DNA from 2 places in the Leuconostoc falkenbergense genome. Region 2 is predicted to be linked to the other one. Evidence: riboswitches for the same ligand, from Rfam matches in the RefSeq annotation. Region 2 holds a riboswitch; the other holds the start of a gene.
What was found. A riboswitch is a leader RNA that binds a small molecule or an ion and turns the genes downstream of it on or off. The one in region 2 is predicted to bind thiamine pyrophosphate.
Positions count from the first base shown of each region.

Region 1: another riboswitch for thiamine pyrophosphate. It lies ahead of ACI3ES_RS02500 (transcriptional regulator); the one in region 2 lies ahead of ACI3ES_RS06075 (hypothetical protein).

Region 1 covers NZ_CP174386.1:490,979-498,535, forward strand. Annotated here, with positions in the region: gene ACI3ES_RS02470 (YfhO family protein) at 1-623, opposite strand, end outside; gene ACI3ES_RS02475 (NAD(P)H-binding protein) at 725-1,342, opposite strand; gene ACI3ES_RS02480 (ATP-binding protein) at 1,404-2,555, shown strand; gene ACI3ES_RS02485 (VWA-like domain-containing protein) at 2,552-3,709, shown strand; gene ACI3ES_RS02490 (hypothetical protein) at 3,706-3,996, shown strand; gene ACI3ES_RS02495 (hypothetical protein) at 3,993-4,499, shown strand; TPP riboswitch at 4,538-4,626, shown strand; gene ACI3ES_RS02500 (transcriptional regulator) at 4,714-5,274, shown strand; gene thiM (hydroxyethylthiazole kinase) at 5,274-6,050, shown strand; gene thiD (bifunctional hydroxymethylpyrimidine kinase/phosphomethylpyrimidine kinase) at 6,047-6,880, shown strand; gene thiE (thiamine phosphate synthase) at 6,870-7,508, shown strand.
Region 2 covers NZ_CP174386.1:1,221,760-1,229,316, reverse strand. Annotated here, with positions in the region: gene ACI3ES_RS06105 (ABC transporter ATP-binding protein) at 1-512, shown strand, start outside; gene ACI3ES_RS06100 (ABC transporter permease) at 514-1,380, shown strand; gene ACI3ES_RS06095 (LytTR family DNA-binding domain-containing protein) at 1,402-1,857, shown strand; gene ACI3ES_RS06090 (DUF3021 family protein) at 1,868-2,272, shown strand; gene ACI3ES_RS06085 (DUF2316 family protein) at 2,456-2,758, shown strand; gene ACI3ES_RS06080 (deoxyribodipyrimidine photo-lyase) at 2,781-4,208, shown strand; TPP riboswitch at 4,337-4,425, shown strand; gene ACI3ES_RS06075 (hypothetical protein) at 4,530-5,228, shown strand; gene ACI3ES_RS06070 (NUDIX domain-containing protein) at 5,350-5,844, shown strand; gene ACI3ES_RS06065 (2'-5' RNA ligase family protein) at 5,882-6,403, shown strand; gene ACI3ES_RS06060 (peptide ABC transporter substrate-binding protein) at 6,639-7,557, shown strand, end outside.

The DNA.
Region 1 (7,557 bases), 730 kb from region 2:
ATAAAGATGGCGACCATATAGCCAATATAATAGTTACAAATAATACTGGCACCAAGCAGAAGGCTATATTGCCACCAAGATTGTTGATAAAACAAACGTTCAAGTGCCAAAATTACCAATGGCAGTAAAATGACGGTGTCGAGCCATAACAAATTTAAGTCGTTTGCAATGAACCAACCAGATAGTGCGTAGTTAACGGCGAACAAAGTGACATAGTAATGTTGTTGCAAGTGCAATTTCTGCAATAGATAAGCCATTGATAGGCCAGCTGCCCCAAATTTGAGCACAGTGACGAGTAGAATGGCGCTGGGGAGTGAGGCGTTAGGAACCATTAGAAAAATAAGGTTAAAAGGACTCATTAAATAATAAGCCCATTCACCCAGCATATCTCCGCCTAAGGCATTAGAAAATGAGTAAAAAAAGCTGCTAGGATGCTGCAGTAAGGTATGCTTGAATGCTGCAAATTGATCAATGTATTGTTGACCGAGGTCTACTGTTAAAATTGAGCTGGTGCCAAATGGTGCCATGTGACGATAGGCAAAATAAGCTAACATAATCAGTAGGGGGATCCAAAAGCTGAGTGCTAATGGTGCCAGTGTGTAGCGTTTTAAAGTGTGTTTCATAAATGAGTGTTCCTAAAAATAACAACTTGCTAATAAAAAAGGGCAGAAAAATTTGCTTAGTCAAGGCAATTCATTCTGGAACCTTTTTATGATTATCAAGTTTAGTGAGTTGATGAAATTGCAACTGATTCAGCGATATATTGGTCGGGATTGTTGATGAGTTTCGTGACAAATTCGGCGACACTAGTGCGTGTGATTGGCCCACCAATAATTTCTTCTTGTGGATCAGTTTGAACATTTAGTTGCTGCATCTTATTGTCATCGGTGAGTTCATTTGGCCTGATAATGGTGTAATCAAGTTGAGATGCTGTGATACGTTGCGCGGCAACAGCTTGATCGCCAATATAGCTGTTTTCGTTTTCGGGAGTACCTAAAATATTGCGCCACAAATCAGCTTGCTGAGGTGGCAACTCATTGTAAATGCCAATTGTTGCGATCCAAATCAGGCGAGACACCCCAGCAGTATGCATGGCATTGACCAACGCATTAGCCACATTTTTTTGACGGCCTTCGGCACCAATATTGGCGTAGACAATGTCAATATCTTTTAATGCCGTCACCAAATCAGCTTCATTTGCTGCATCTAGCTTGGTAATATGTTGGGCTGGTTTGGCGTGAAGAGAGGTGAGCTTTAATTGTGTGTCGGTATTGGCTAACATAGTAACCACTAATTTGGCAATTTGACCATTAGCACCGAGAATTAGAATTTTTTTTGTCATATCTTCATTTTAGCATGATTGTTTGGATTGCGGTAAAATATAGTTAGGAATGAGGTTCATTATGAGTTTAACTTATCAACAATTATTAACGGCAGTCCCACTGATATTACGAGGCGGTAATGTGCCTAATATTGTTGGAGAAGCAGGCATTGGCAAGTCTGCTTTAGTGAGCGATGTGGCAAAGCAAATGAATGCGCAATTGTTTACAACGGTGGTTTCTCTGTCAGAAAAAGGCGATTTGGCGATTCCAATACCGCCCTTGACTGAAAGTGCGTTTTTGCAAACTAAACATTATGGGCAACTTGCTGACGTTAAATTTGGCTACACACATACGCTGATTCAAATTATTCAGCATGCTGAAGCGGTACCGAGTCAACCAATTATTTGGTTTTTAGATGAATTCAATCGTGGCTCACAAGCTGTTCAGGCTGAACTGATGAATTTAGTGTTACAACGACAGATTAATGATCTAATTTTGCCAAAAAATGTTCTCCTTATCTTGGCAGAAAATCCAGATGATAGTATGCATGGTTTTGAGACATCTGAATATGCGGTTCAAACTTCTGATGCCGCAATTAAGGATCGGACAACAAGATTAGTGATGAGCGTATCAGTGAAAGATTGGTTAGCATGGGCTGCTAAAGGGGATCAACGGCCCAATATTCATGATTTGGTGCGCAGGTTTATCGCTGAAAATGCTAGTTTGTTGTATCCTGACGTGCGTGAAGTTGATTTGAATCCAACCCCACGTGCTTGGCAACGTGTGTCGGATGATCTTTTTGAATTGCTTAGGCTATCTAATCGTCAGCAAGAAGATTTGTTATTTGATATTGTGGCGGGTGATTTAGGTCAAGTAGTGGCAACACAATTTGTTCGATTTGTACGCGAACAAACGCCTAGCTTAACTGCCGAAGAAGTCTTTGACTCAAAACCAGACGGACCTAAAGTACCTTTAACCATTCGTTCCAAATTTGAAAGCTATTCAGAAATTCAAAAAATGACAGTGATGAAAACATTGTTATTGACGGCAGATATGACACACGATAATAACGCTGCACGTTTTAGTGAATTACTACAATTGCTGGCACCAGATGGTCAATATGCACTGGTTAAGCAAATGACAAATGCTCCAATTTTAGATGATTTGTACAATTCAGAAGAACACTATGCAAACGTGTTGTATCAACAAATTATGGACATTGCGACCAGATGATAACAAAGGATGAAACGGATAATTTAATATTAGGTGGTATTAAAACCTTACTCGATGTTTCACCACTATATGGCAACATTGTCATGAATTTAACCCGCGAAATGAACCTGTTAGCACCGCATCCTTTGGCATTAAAATGGCAAAATCATCGTTGGTACTTAGTAATCAATCCAGCACGTTTAACGGAAAATTTCAGCACGTATAATCAGATTGCTGCTGCATTGGCACATGAATCACTGCATGTTATTTGGGAACACCCAGTTCGCTATGCTGCAACGCACCAAGCAAAATCAGTTGTTGATCTAGGGACTGATGTGGCGATTAATCAATATTTACCTAAGGAATTAGGTGAGTTACCAACGGCTGTGACTTTGCAAATGTTGTTTGATGTGTACGGCGAATGGTTTGCGCCTTATCAAGATTCGCAAACTTATATTGATTTAATCAGTCGTTTTGAAGATGATGTGCCTGCTCATGGTGACGTCGACGGCCACGGTGATTGGGCGAGTGTTGGCGATGAGTCTGATGAGGCTAAATCGGCACTTGAACAAGTCATTCGGCAAGCCAATGAAGATGCACAAAAATCTGGGCGAGGTCACTTGGCTAGTGCTGTCATACAACAGATTTCCGCGGTGGTGGTGCCTAAAAAAAATTGGCGTCAAATCTTCAAAACAGGGGTAAGCCAAGTACCTAATCAAAAGCAACCATCACGCGCACGATTTAATCGGCGCCAAGCCTATCGAATGGACTTATTTGGTGAAATTAGTACGTACGAAAATGAAATTTTGGTATTTGTCGACAATTCAGCTTCTATTAGTGATAGACTAGTGGGTAAATTCCTAGCCAATGTGATGCAAATAACACAACAATTTGATGCTAAAGTCCGCGTGTTTTCATTTGATACAGCAGTTGAAGTGATTAAAAATATCAATCATTGGCAGCGCCGTGCTGGCGGAGGAACGGCATTTCAAAGTATTTTTGACTATCTAGATAAACAAAAAACACCTCGTGAGACGACAACAGTGATTATCCTAACTGATGGTGACGGTGAAACATCACCGATTATGTCACAGTATCGTCGTGTTTATTGGATACTGCCAGAAGAGCAACAACTCAGTTTGCCTAATCAAATTGGAAAGGTGTTGACCCTATGAAATTAAATCCAACAGATCTGAGTAGTTTTATTGCCAAAGACAATCGGTTCAAAAGAGCTGAAGCATTATTAACTGATCAATGGGAATCACTGTTACTGAGCGAGCCATGGGGCATGACGATGATGACGCGTTCAGATATTGTCTATGCAAAAGCATTAGTTGCATCAGATGCTATGACACCCACAGTTGATCTGACAACGTTTAAAGGCGTCCAACAGTTTATTCAGCGTAATGCAGTTCGGCTTTCACCAGATGTCGTCACAATGTTAAAGGAGCCATTCTTATGAAAATTAATCTTGTACTTGCACCAGAACAGTCAGTTTCAGAATTATTAGCACTTCAAACAGCGAATCCAGACAACGTGTTTTACCTCGGCAAGGTATCACAATTGGCGGGTTCGAATGTTTTGATTTTGGATGCGCCAGAAATTGTCCAACAATTTCAACGGCCATTAGGCTTTGATAGTCGTTATATTAATGGTCAATTAACTGGCCGTGTGATTCATCAAATTGCCTTTCAGGCTAAAGATGATAATGATAAACTAATTGGTAAGTTAGTAAATGTTGCCGGTGTTGTGGCTCAAAATGATAATGGTAAAGCAGATTATATGTTGTGGACTTTTTGGCAAAATCACAGTCAATTAGCTGATTTTTTGAAAAGTACACAGTATCAGCAAATGATTAATTTGATGAAAAATCCCTACACAACGACTTACCAACGTGTTACAAGTGATTCGCAATTGTCACTGAAACATCAAATGAGAGATGTTGATCCTGAATGGTGGGGTTGATTATCTGGTGACATTCGTTTACACTTATCTTGAAATGAATAAAATATCTGGGGTGCCGATTGGCTGAGAAATACCCATTGAACCTGATGACGTTAGTACGTACGCAGGGAGATATGTTGCATAAGCTAGTGTTTTTTAAATGTTGATTACTGGCCGTGAACGCATCTTCTTGGAGTGGGTTCGCGGCCTTTTTGTGTCCTATTATGGAGAAAACATGACCTCATTACAAACAATTAGAGAACAGTTTATGCCTCAAATAATGGCTGAGCCTTTCGTGAAAGCAATTGGTAATAACTCATTAACCAAGCATCAAGCCGATTATTATACGGCTCAAGATGCCAGTTATATCGAAGCTTTTATGCCTATCGTTGATCAAATTGATGAATCATTACATTTAACCAGACCGACAAGCGATGATGAGGGACAAGCACATCTTAGTCTAGTGGATGCTGTTGCCTCAAAGCCTTTAGATTTGGTTGGGCAATCCTATGTTAATCATATGCGTGCAGCAGCTCAAAAAGGTGCTATGTCAGCAATCATGGCAACCTTACCTTGTGTGGAATCCTATTACTTTATAGCTAAAGCACTGGCACATCAAACAAACAATGGTTGGCAGCAATATTATGCCAGTAAACAATACCATGATTTGGTAACCTATTACTGGCAGATTGTTGACCATTCAGACAGTCGACTAGATGTCGCTATTTTTGAAAAATCGTATCAATTTGAACTAAAATTTTGGCGGAATGCCTATGAAAAAGGGAGTCAATACTAATGACAATTAAAAATGTACGGACACAATCACCGCTTGTTCTGACCTATGCTAACTTTGTTACCCCACAATTCGTAGCCAATGTAGTGAATGTTATTGGTGGTTCGCCGCTTATGAGTCGCGAAGTTAGTGAATTTAATGATTTATGTCAAATTGCACATGCCGTTGTCATTAATATTGGTACGCTTAAGGCCAATGAATTATCAGATATTGTAACGCTCTCAAAGGTCGCTACTAACTTAGATAAACCTGTTATCTTGGATCCAGTTGCTGTTGCAGTACCTTTTCGTAGTAAGGCCGTGCAGACTTTGATGCGAGAAGGGCATGTTGATATTATTCGAGGTAACGCAGCGGAAATCGCGTGGTTTGCCGATATTGATTTTGACAGCCAAGGCATTGACGCCACTGGTAGTGGTGATGTAATTGCCATCGCACAATTAGCAGCAGAAAAGACTGGTGCCATAATTGCATTAAGTGGTGCCAAAGATGTTATTAGCGATGGGCATCAAACTGCCGTCATTGAGACAGACGTGCCATTATTATCAACTAATGTGGGAACTGGTGATGCATTATCGTCCATGATTGGTGCTTTTGTGGCTGAATCACTCACTATGGAAAATGTCATGTACACGATGGCAACGTTTAAGTTAGCTGGCCTCAAAGCCAGCCATCAAATCACGACACCAGGTTTTTATAGTATGCAATTGCTAGATGAACTTGCTGCAATTACAAGTGAGGAAGTAGCGACATTTATGACTGAAAGTGTGCAATACTTATGAGCAATGAAACACCACAAGTATTAACAATCGCTGGTGCTGATAGTAGTGGCGGTGCTGGTATTAGCGCTGATTTAAAGACATTTGCTGCACAGGGTGTTTATGGTGCTAATGTGTTTGTCGCTTTAACAGCGCAAAATACATTGGGTGTTCAAGATGTTTTGATGACACCACCTGATATGATTTGGTCACAAATGCAATCAATCGCTGATGATTTAGCTATCAAAGCAACCAAAACTGGTATGCTCGGAAACGCAGAGACAGTAGCGCTTGTTGCCAAAGGCTTGCAAAATTTTGATTTTGGTAAATATGTGTTAGATCCGGTAATGGTTGCGAAAGGTGGCGCAAAGTTGCTTAATCCTGATGCAGTGGCTGCCGTTAAAAGTTTATTGTTACCGCTAACAGAACTTGTAACGCCTAATATGCCAGAAGCTGAAATTTTAAGTGGTCAAGCGATTAATAATCGGCAAGACATGCAACGTGCAGCTAAGGCGATTCAAAAATTAGGCGCTAAAAATGTTTTATTGAAAGGAGGTCATGGGCAGTCATCACGTATTGAGGATTACGTCTTATTGGCTGATGGGACAGATTTCTGGTTGGCAAGTCAGCGGGTTCTTACGGAGCGTACCCACGGCACTGGAGACACTATTTCGGCAGCGATTACAGCACAATTAGCGCTTGGCAAAACTTTAGATGTGGCGATTTTGCATGGGAAAAGATACGTTGATGCCACAATTCGTGATGGCATTGCTGTTGGACACGGGCATGGGCCACTTAACCATGGGACCAAATTGGTGACAGAAGATACAGTTGAGGTACTTCATGACATTTAATCCATTAATATTACGACGTTATTTTGTTTTAGGCACTCAAAATGTGGAAAACGAATCACAATTTTTTGATATTTTAACAACCGCTTTGAAATATGGTATTACTGCTTTTCAATATCGTGAAAAAGGTGATGGCGCATTAAAAGGCGCTGAAAAATATCGTGTAGCAGAGCGTGTACGCGACTTAACACGCCAGTATCACGTGCCTCTAATCATCGACGATGATATTCCATTAGCTCACCAAATTCACGCTGATGGTGTGCACTTTGGTCAAAAGGATGGTAATATTATTGAAAATGTGCGTGCTTGCAATGGTATGTTTGTTGGTGTGTCCGTGACGACGCAAGCTGATTTTCATCGTGTTCAAGGTGTATCGGGAATTGATTACATTGGTGTTGGACCAATATTTGCGACGAAGACAAAAGCTGATGCTAATCCACCAATTGGTCTCGAAGGCTTGAGACACATTAAAAGCATTAGTGATTGGCCAATCGTCGCTATTGGTGGTATTTCAAATCAAAATATAGATGATATTTATGCGACTGGTATCAATGGCGTGGCTGTTATTAGCATGATTAGTGCAGCTGATAATGTCGCAGACGCAGTGATAAATTGGCAACAAAACTCATAAAGATTAAAAGAGGCTCAACATGTTTAACACGCTGAGTCTCTTTAATATG
Region 2 (7,557 bases):
GGACACTGTCAGGCGGTCAAAAAAGACGTGTTGATATTGCTCGAGCACTGTTAAATAGTCCAGATATTTTGTTTTTAGATGAACCAACAACTGGTCTTGACATTCAGACAAGACTAGCAATTTGGCAATTACTGTATGACTTGCAGCAGAATCGTCAGTTGACAATTGTACTGACAACGCATTATTTGGACGAGGCAGATCATGCTCAACAGGTCTATATTGTTGATCATGGACAAATTATTGCCAGCGGTTCTGCTGATGAGATCAAGCAGCGCTATGCCAGCAATCAATTAACATTATTTTGTCCAAATGCAAAACAGTTGAATGAAACATTATCACCAGATATGGTTAGCCAAGTGATGAACGAACATGAGTTACTTATCAAAACTGCCAGTATCACAGAGGCAATTTCGCTAATCACACAACATCAGTCAATTTTAACCAATTTTGAATATCGTTTAGGTACGATGGATGATGCGTTTGTGACATTAACTGGAAAGGAGATGCGTTAATATGTTGGCTATGGTAAAACGTAACATGATGTTGTATTTTAGAAATCGTAGCGGGGTAATTTTTTCACTTCTTGGCGCACTCATTTCCTTTGTTCTCTATCTAGTCTTTCTAAAAAAAGGGATTTCATCTAATTGGGCGGGCATTAGTCATAAAAATCAATTGTTAGATACTTGGTTAATAAGCGGAACACTTGCCATTACAGGTATTACAACGACTTTAACGGCACTCTCACAAATGGTAAAAGATAAAGAACAACATGTGCTGGAAGACTTGTCTTTAACCGATGCTGGCCCATTGTCAATTCATTTTGGCTATTTGATAAGCGCGACTTTTATTGGGTTTATCATGCAATTAGCCATGTTAGTTGTCATGGGGTTATATTTTGTGGTAACTGATAAAATATCGTTTCAAATATCACAAGTTGTGCCGACATTAGGTATAATGGTGTTGAGCGCTATATTGGCAACGTTAGTTAATGCTATATTAGCCAGTCGTTTTCAAACAGTCGATAGTTTTGGAAAACTGGCAACCATTATTGGTACTGCATCAGGATTTTTAGTTGGTACTTACATTCCAATTGGATCACTACCAACTTTTGCACAAACAATCATGAAAATGACACCGGCCTCTTATATTGCCTCGCTGTATCGCCAAGTATTGATGAACGATACGATCAAAGATACGTTTCAACAGACTAATGCTATCCGATATTTTAATCGTTTAATGGGCGTTCAAATTAAATGGTCATCACTGTTGAGTTTAGTACAGACTTATAGCATTGTCGGTGCACTGATTCTGGTTGCATTTTTAATTGTTTTGCTACCAAGCTTTATTGCACAAAAACAAAGACAAAACTTACTTAATTAAACAAACGAGGTTAAGGCAAATATGAAAATTGTCTTTCAAATCAGCACAGAAGTTCCTGATGAGCAGCCAATGGTAATCGTCCGAGCAAAAGAAAATAGCTTAGAAACGCAACGTTTGATGGCTTACATTCGTCAATATCAGTCAGAGACTGCCAATCTTGTGACGGTTAAGGCGGAAGATGAGATAATCGTTTTGAAGGTTGAGACAATTATTTTGCTTGACGTTGTTGATGATGAATTATTAATTTATACAACAGAGCGACTAGTATGTACGAAAGAAAGGTTGGTTCATTTTTGCCAACGCATTAAAAATCAATACTTCGTTCAAATATCCAAACACGCTGTCATCAATATTAATCATTTACAAAGCCTCTCGGAGAGTTTTGCAGGCAATATGACCGCGCACTTAACTCAGGATAATCAATCTGTGGTCAGTCGGCGATATGTAAAAGACTTGATTGCTCGTTTGTCGGTTTGAGGAGATAGAAATGATCAAAGAAATTTTGCGTCACGTGATTCATGGGTTTGGCTATGGGTCGTTCATTTACATGATTTGTATTATCTTTTTTTCTGAACCAACACATGTTGATCCTATCAACACGTTAATTGTACTAGTGATGAGCGGCTTAATTGGTATTTTATCAATGATTTTTGACATTGAACGATTTTCATATCTTGTCGCTCTCATACTACATTTTATAGGTACGCTAATGATAACTTTAGGTGCTGCGTCGTTAACTTTGGGGCTACCTGAAGTTTTGTATGAGCCCACCTTTTGGTTGAGCTTTTTGACAATCTATATTGCGGTTTGGATAATTATCAAAATCAATTTGCATTTGAAAGTTGAACGCGTTAATGAATCCATTGCTAAATTTCATAAACGTTCAGATTAATCATTAGAAATGCGCCAAATATTGGCGTTTTTTTGTGTGCTTTGCAGTTAAAATCAAATTTCTTTACGTAAAAGTGTGAAAGCATTATACTCGTTGTATTACATAAATCATAATTATGTTGGTTTAACAATTGATAATAGCTTTATTAACATCGTGAACTGAACAATGAAAGGGGGGAGTGACATGTCTCTAAATTCTACTGAGCGTTTCAATACAAGTAAGGAACTCAAGGAAAATCTCAAAATGAGCCATTTAGCAATTGAGGATGTGGCAGCCGCGTTAAACACTTCTGTTTCAAAAATCAATCAGATATTAGAATTGGATCACGTTGCGCCCGAAGACCCTTGGATTTTGAAAGAGTATTTGTCGGAACAATTATGTCAACAAGGACTAACGGGTTATCCATATTCAAAATTAGTGGGTGATTTTCGTAATTATTGGTTTTTGAGTACCAGAAAAATTTACAAGCGACAACTGTCAAAATAATTTAAATGTGAGGGGTATTTTTGTGACTAAGACAAGTGTGATGTGGTTTAGAAGAGATTTAAGATTAGCAGATAATACAGCTTTGTCAGCTGCTGTTGCCAATAGTGATCATCTTGCTTTAGTATTTGTTATTGACCCAGAGCAAATCGCGTCTAGTGGCAGTGTCAATCAAAGTGCTTTTTTTGCCAGTGTGTCTCATTTTAAATCAGTTTTAAAAGCAAAAAAAATCAGCTTGCATATTTTCTCAGGAAATGTCACCACTGTGTTTACAGCATTAAAAAAAGAGCTGCCGGATTGGCAAGATTTGTATTTTAATTTTGATGAACGGGGTTATGGTAGAAAACGAGATCAAGCAATTGCAAAATATTGTCGTGATGAGTTGCAGGTAACGCCACATCCTTTTTTAGATTTTACATTGCACAGTGCGTTCGATATTAAAAAACAAGATGGTACTGGATACAAAGTATTCACACCATACTTTAAGCAATGGATACAACGACCTAAAAAATCACCAAATTATGATCAAAGGCATTCGGAAATTGTCAAAAAGCAACTGGTGCTGCCAGACAATGACGCAACAGCTGAGCTTAAAAAGCTAATCCGTCCATGTGACAGTTATGCTTACGAAAACCAAATTGGAGAGTCGGTTGCCAAACAAGTTTTGATCGACTTTGTGTCACATAAACTCGCTGACTATGATAAAAATCGTGATATACCAAGCCTTGATGCTACCAGCCATTTATCACGATATTTAAGGACCGGTGAAATTTCAATTCGGACAGTTTATGATGCTGTCAGGCAGGAACCGGAAAGTGACGGTCGTACGACCTTCATCAAAGAGCTGTGTTGGCGTGATTACTACAATATGATTTATGCTATGTATCCAGATCAGCAAGAAAAGGCAATCAAAACATCATTTCAAAATGTTGTTTGGCAAAATAATGAGGATCATTTTAAAGCATGGCGGACAGGGCGCACTGGTTTTCCAATTGTCGATGCTGCCATGCGTCAGCTAAATGAAACGGGTTGGATGCACAACCGCTTGAGAATGGTTGTTGCTTCTTTTTTAACCAAAGATCTATTAATTGATTGGCGTTGGGGTGAGAAGTATTTTCGAGAAAAATTAGTTGATTATGATTCTGCAAGTAATATTGGTGGTTGGCAGTGGGCTGCGTCGACAGGTACAGATAGTGTGCCATATTTTAGAGTATTTAATCCGACAATACAGTCAGAAAAATTTGATCCTGATGGCGCGTTTATCACGCAATATGTTCCGGAATTGAAATCTATCAAAAGCAAAAAAATACATCAGCCTAATCAGTTAACTGATGCGGAACAAAAAGCTTATGGTGTGAAATTAAATGATGATTACCCTCAGCCAATTGTGGATCATAAAGCTGCGCGATTAAGAGCAATCGCGGTGTATGAGCAAAGTAAGAATAATTTTTAAAAGGGTTTTGTGAAAAGCATCCAATAACTTGGCTGGTATGGCACATTTTCGCTTTTAGCTGATGAATCAATTGCATATCCTTAAAATTTATTACTGTTTTAATGAATACGTGTGTTATAATTTTTTATGTAAGATATCTGGGGTGCCTTGAGCTGAGATCATACCCATTGAACCTGAAGCAGTTAAGACTGACGCAGGAAGATATTATATTAGCCACATCAATATCATGATGTTGTATTTTACGATGCTTTTTGGCGACCCCAGCTCAATTTCAGTGAGCTGGGGTTTTTAGATATTTTATAAAAAAGAATGGAGAATATCATGAAATTTAGCGAATTAGCACACGAAAAGTCAACTTCACTTTGGCTGTCAAGCAAGAATCATCCCTTTATTAAGGGCATTGAAGATGGGACGTTACCTTTGTCTGCCTTTAAGGCATATTTGATACAGGATAATTACTATGTCAAAAATTATTTAGCAATTTATGATAAAATTTTGGCGACAAGTCAGGATTCACAAGTTATTGATGCTTTAAAATCAGGCATTCAGGCAATTACAGCTTATGATGTTGACCAGCAAAATGGGATATATCAAGGTCTTAATATGACTGATGACGAGATTCAACAGGCTGAAATTTTACCAACAACTTATCACTATACTTGCCACATGCACCATGCCTTTGATAGTTATGGGGAAGTTCATGCATTAGCAGCGTTACTACCATGCCCCTGGTTATATCTAGAAATTTTCCAAGAAATGTTAGCAAGAAAAGATTACTTAAAAGGCACGCAACAAATTTATATTGATTTTGTTAATTCGTACGCTGATGAGACATTTCAAGGTTACGTTCATGAGATGATTCAATTATTAGATGACTTAGTGAATAAACATCAAGATGAACTTGATATGGATTTGTTGTTGCAACAATTTATGTATAGTAGTGCAGAAGAATTACGTTTCTGGCAAATGACATTATTGCCAGAAAAATGGGACAGCTTCACTACTGCGCAATCCAAATAAATCGAAATTTGACCCAGATTTTTTTGTGATCACCGAATATCATTATTTTCATAATTAATACGTCGTAGTGCTATAATGAAAAGTGATTTGTTGCACAAAATTTTGATTAAGGGGTTACATCATGAATAAGAATTATATTGCGCGAATGCGGGAGAAAGTTGGTCATGAGGGCATGATTTTTGTTTCTGCGTTTGGTGTTTTATGGAATGACACTCACGATGCTATTTTGTTGGAAAAACGTTGGGATTCAGACGCTGGCTGGGGATTTCCTGGGGGGTATCTTGAATATGGCGATTCTCCAATGCAAGCGGTTGTACGGGAATTTAAAGAAGAAACGAATATTGACGTTAGCGTAACCAGAGTCTTGGGTATCGCCACAAATGTGACGGACAAAAATTCTTGGGGGGATGCACAAGAGACTATTGGTATTGGTTTTGAAGTTGAACAGGCTGGGGGATTTTTGCAAAAAGATGGCACAGAGACATTGGATTTGCAATTTGTACCCATTCATCCGGAGCCAAAAATGTTTGTGCCGCAAGCGCAACAAACTCTGCATCGGATTATCACTGAAAATGAAGTTAGCGATCGACCATGGCTACGCGAAAATGGTGATTAATCTGTTTATCTGATGTGCAATAATAAAAGGAGTGGCGATGAAATATCGGTCCGTTTTGATTTTTCCAGACTTTAATTCAGTTGATCAAGCAACCATTCAGTCGATTCGACAAAAACATGATAGCTTATATACACATATTCGACCTCATGTATCGCTTATGTTTCCTTTCAAAAGTAATGCCTCGGATACGAGTATTTGTGATGCGGTGCAATCTGTTGTGAAACGTCTTGAGTCGTTCACTCTAACACTGAATTGTGTTGGAGGCGACACGGATAACGGCTACGTTTGGTTATCCGTTGCGCAAGGCGCAGACATAATCAAAATGATACACGACAAGCTTTATGAACTGGATAATTTTAAGCCTTTTTACCGTCGTGATATACCGTATCAACCACACGTTACAATAGGACAATCCTTACAACCCAGTGAAGCGCGTCAACTCGTTAAGACACTAAATGAATCACAATGGCATATAACAGCTAAGATCAAATATGTTGCTATTGAAAATATTCTTGCTAATGATGACTCTGAAATTTTGGCTTCATTTGAATTGGTGTGAATGTTTTTAGGATTTTACAAACAGTCAATTATAGTGATTGACTGTTTTTTTGTGCGTTGTGCACAAAAATCTAGTTATAATATAGAGGTTTTTCAAAAATGTTTAAAAGACCGTATGCTATTATATTTAGTATCAAATTAAAAAAGTTATATTCAAATGAAAAAGTGCTAATTTAAAAAGAGATTTATCTTAATAACGCTTTGATGAGAGAATAACAGAGAGATGAGAAATATATATGGTAAAACGGAATACAATCATTTTTGGTACCATCGGCGCTATCGTGGTCATTGCGGCAGGAACGCGAGTTACCGGTGTGTGGGGAACCAGTGGTAGTTCAAGCGATGCAACGATCAAAACCTATATTAGCACTGATCTAACGACGCAGGATTTGTCAAAAATGACCGATACTTATGCGTTTGAGATTGCTGGAAATACACAAGAGGGACTGTTAAGTAAAAGCGCAAGTGGTAAACCGGTTGCAGGTCTTGCAAAAAGCTGGACCACATCAAAAGATGGTTTGACATGGACATTCCATTTACGTAAAAACTTGAAATGGTCGAATGGTACAAAATTGACTGCTAAAGATTTCGTTTATGCTTGGCGTCGGACGGTTAATCCTAAAACAGCTTCACAGTATGCTTATATTTATTCTGGCATTAAAAATGCGGATGCAATCAGTGCCGGAACGGATAAAGATGTCAATTCACTGGGAATCGTTGCAAAGAATGCTTCAACAGTCGTTGTGACACTAGATTCGCCGCAGCCGCAATTTGCTAGTCTCATGTCATTCCCTAGTTTTTACCCACAAAATGAGGCATTTAATACGAAAGCAGGCAAGAAACTTGGTACTAAATCAAGTGAACAAATTTATTCTGGACCATATAAATTTGTTGGCTGGAATGGTACGAACACGTCGTTTAAGTTAATTCCGAATAAAAATTATTACAACGCCAAAAGCGTCAAAAACGCTGGTGTGAATTATAGTGTCATCAAAAATCCTGCAACAGCTGTTCAAGAATACAAACGAGGTAGTTTAGACTTGGCTGTTTTGAGTACGACTGAATTACAAACGGCTAATAGTAAGCGTAAAGATTACAAAGCTGTTCCATTGGCAGCAACATCATATTTTGAGTACAATCAGACGGGTAAAGTTA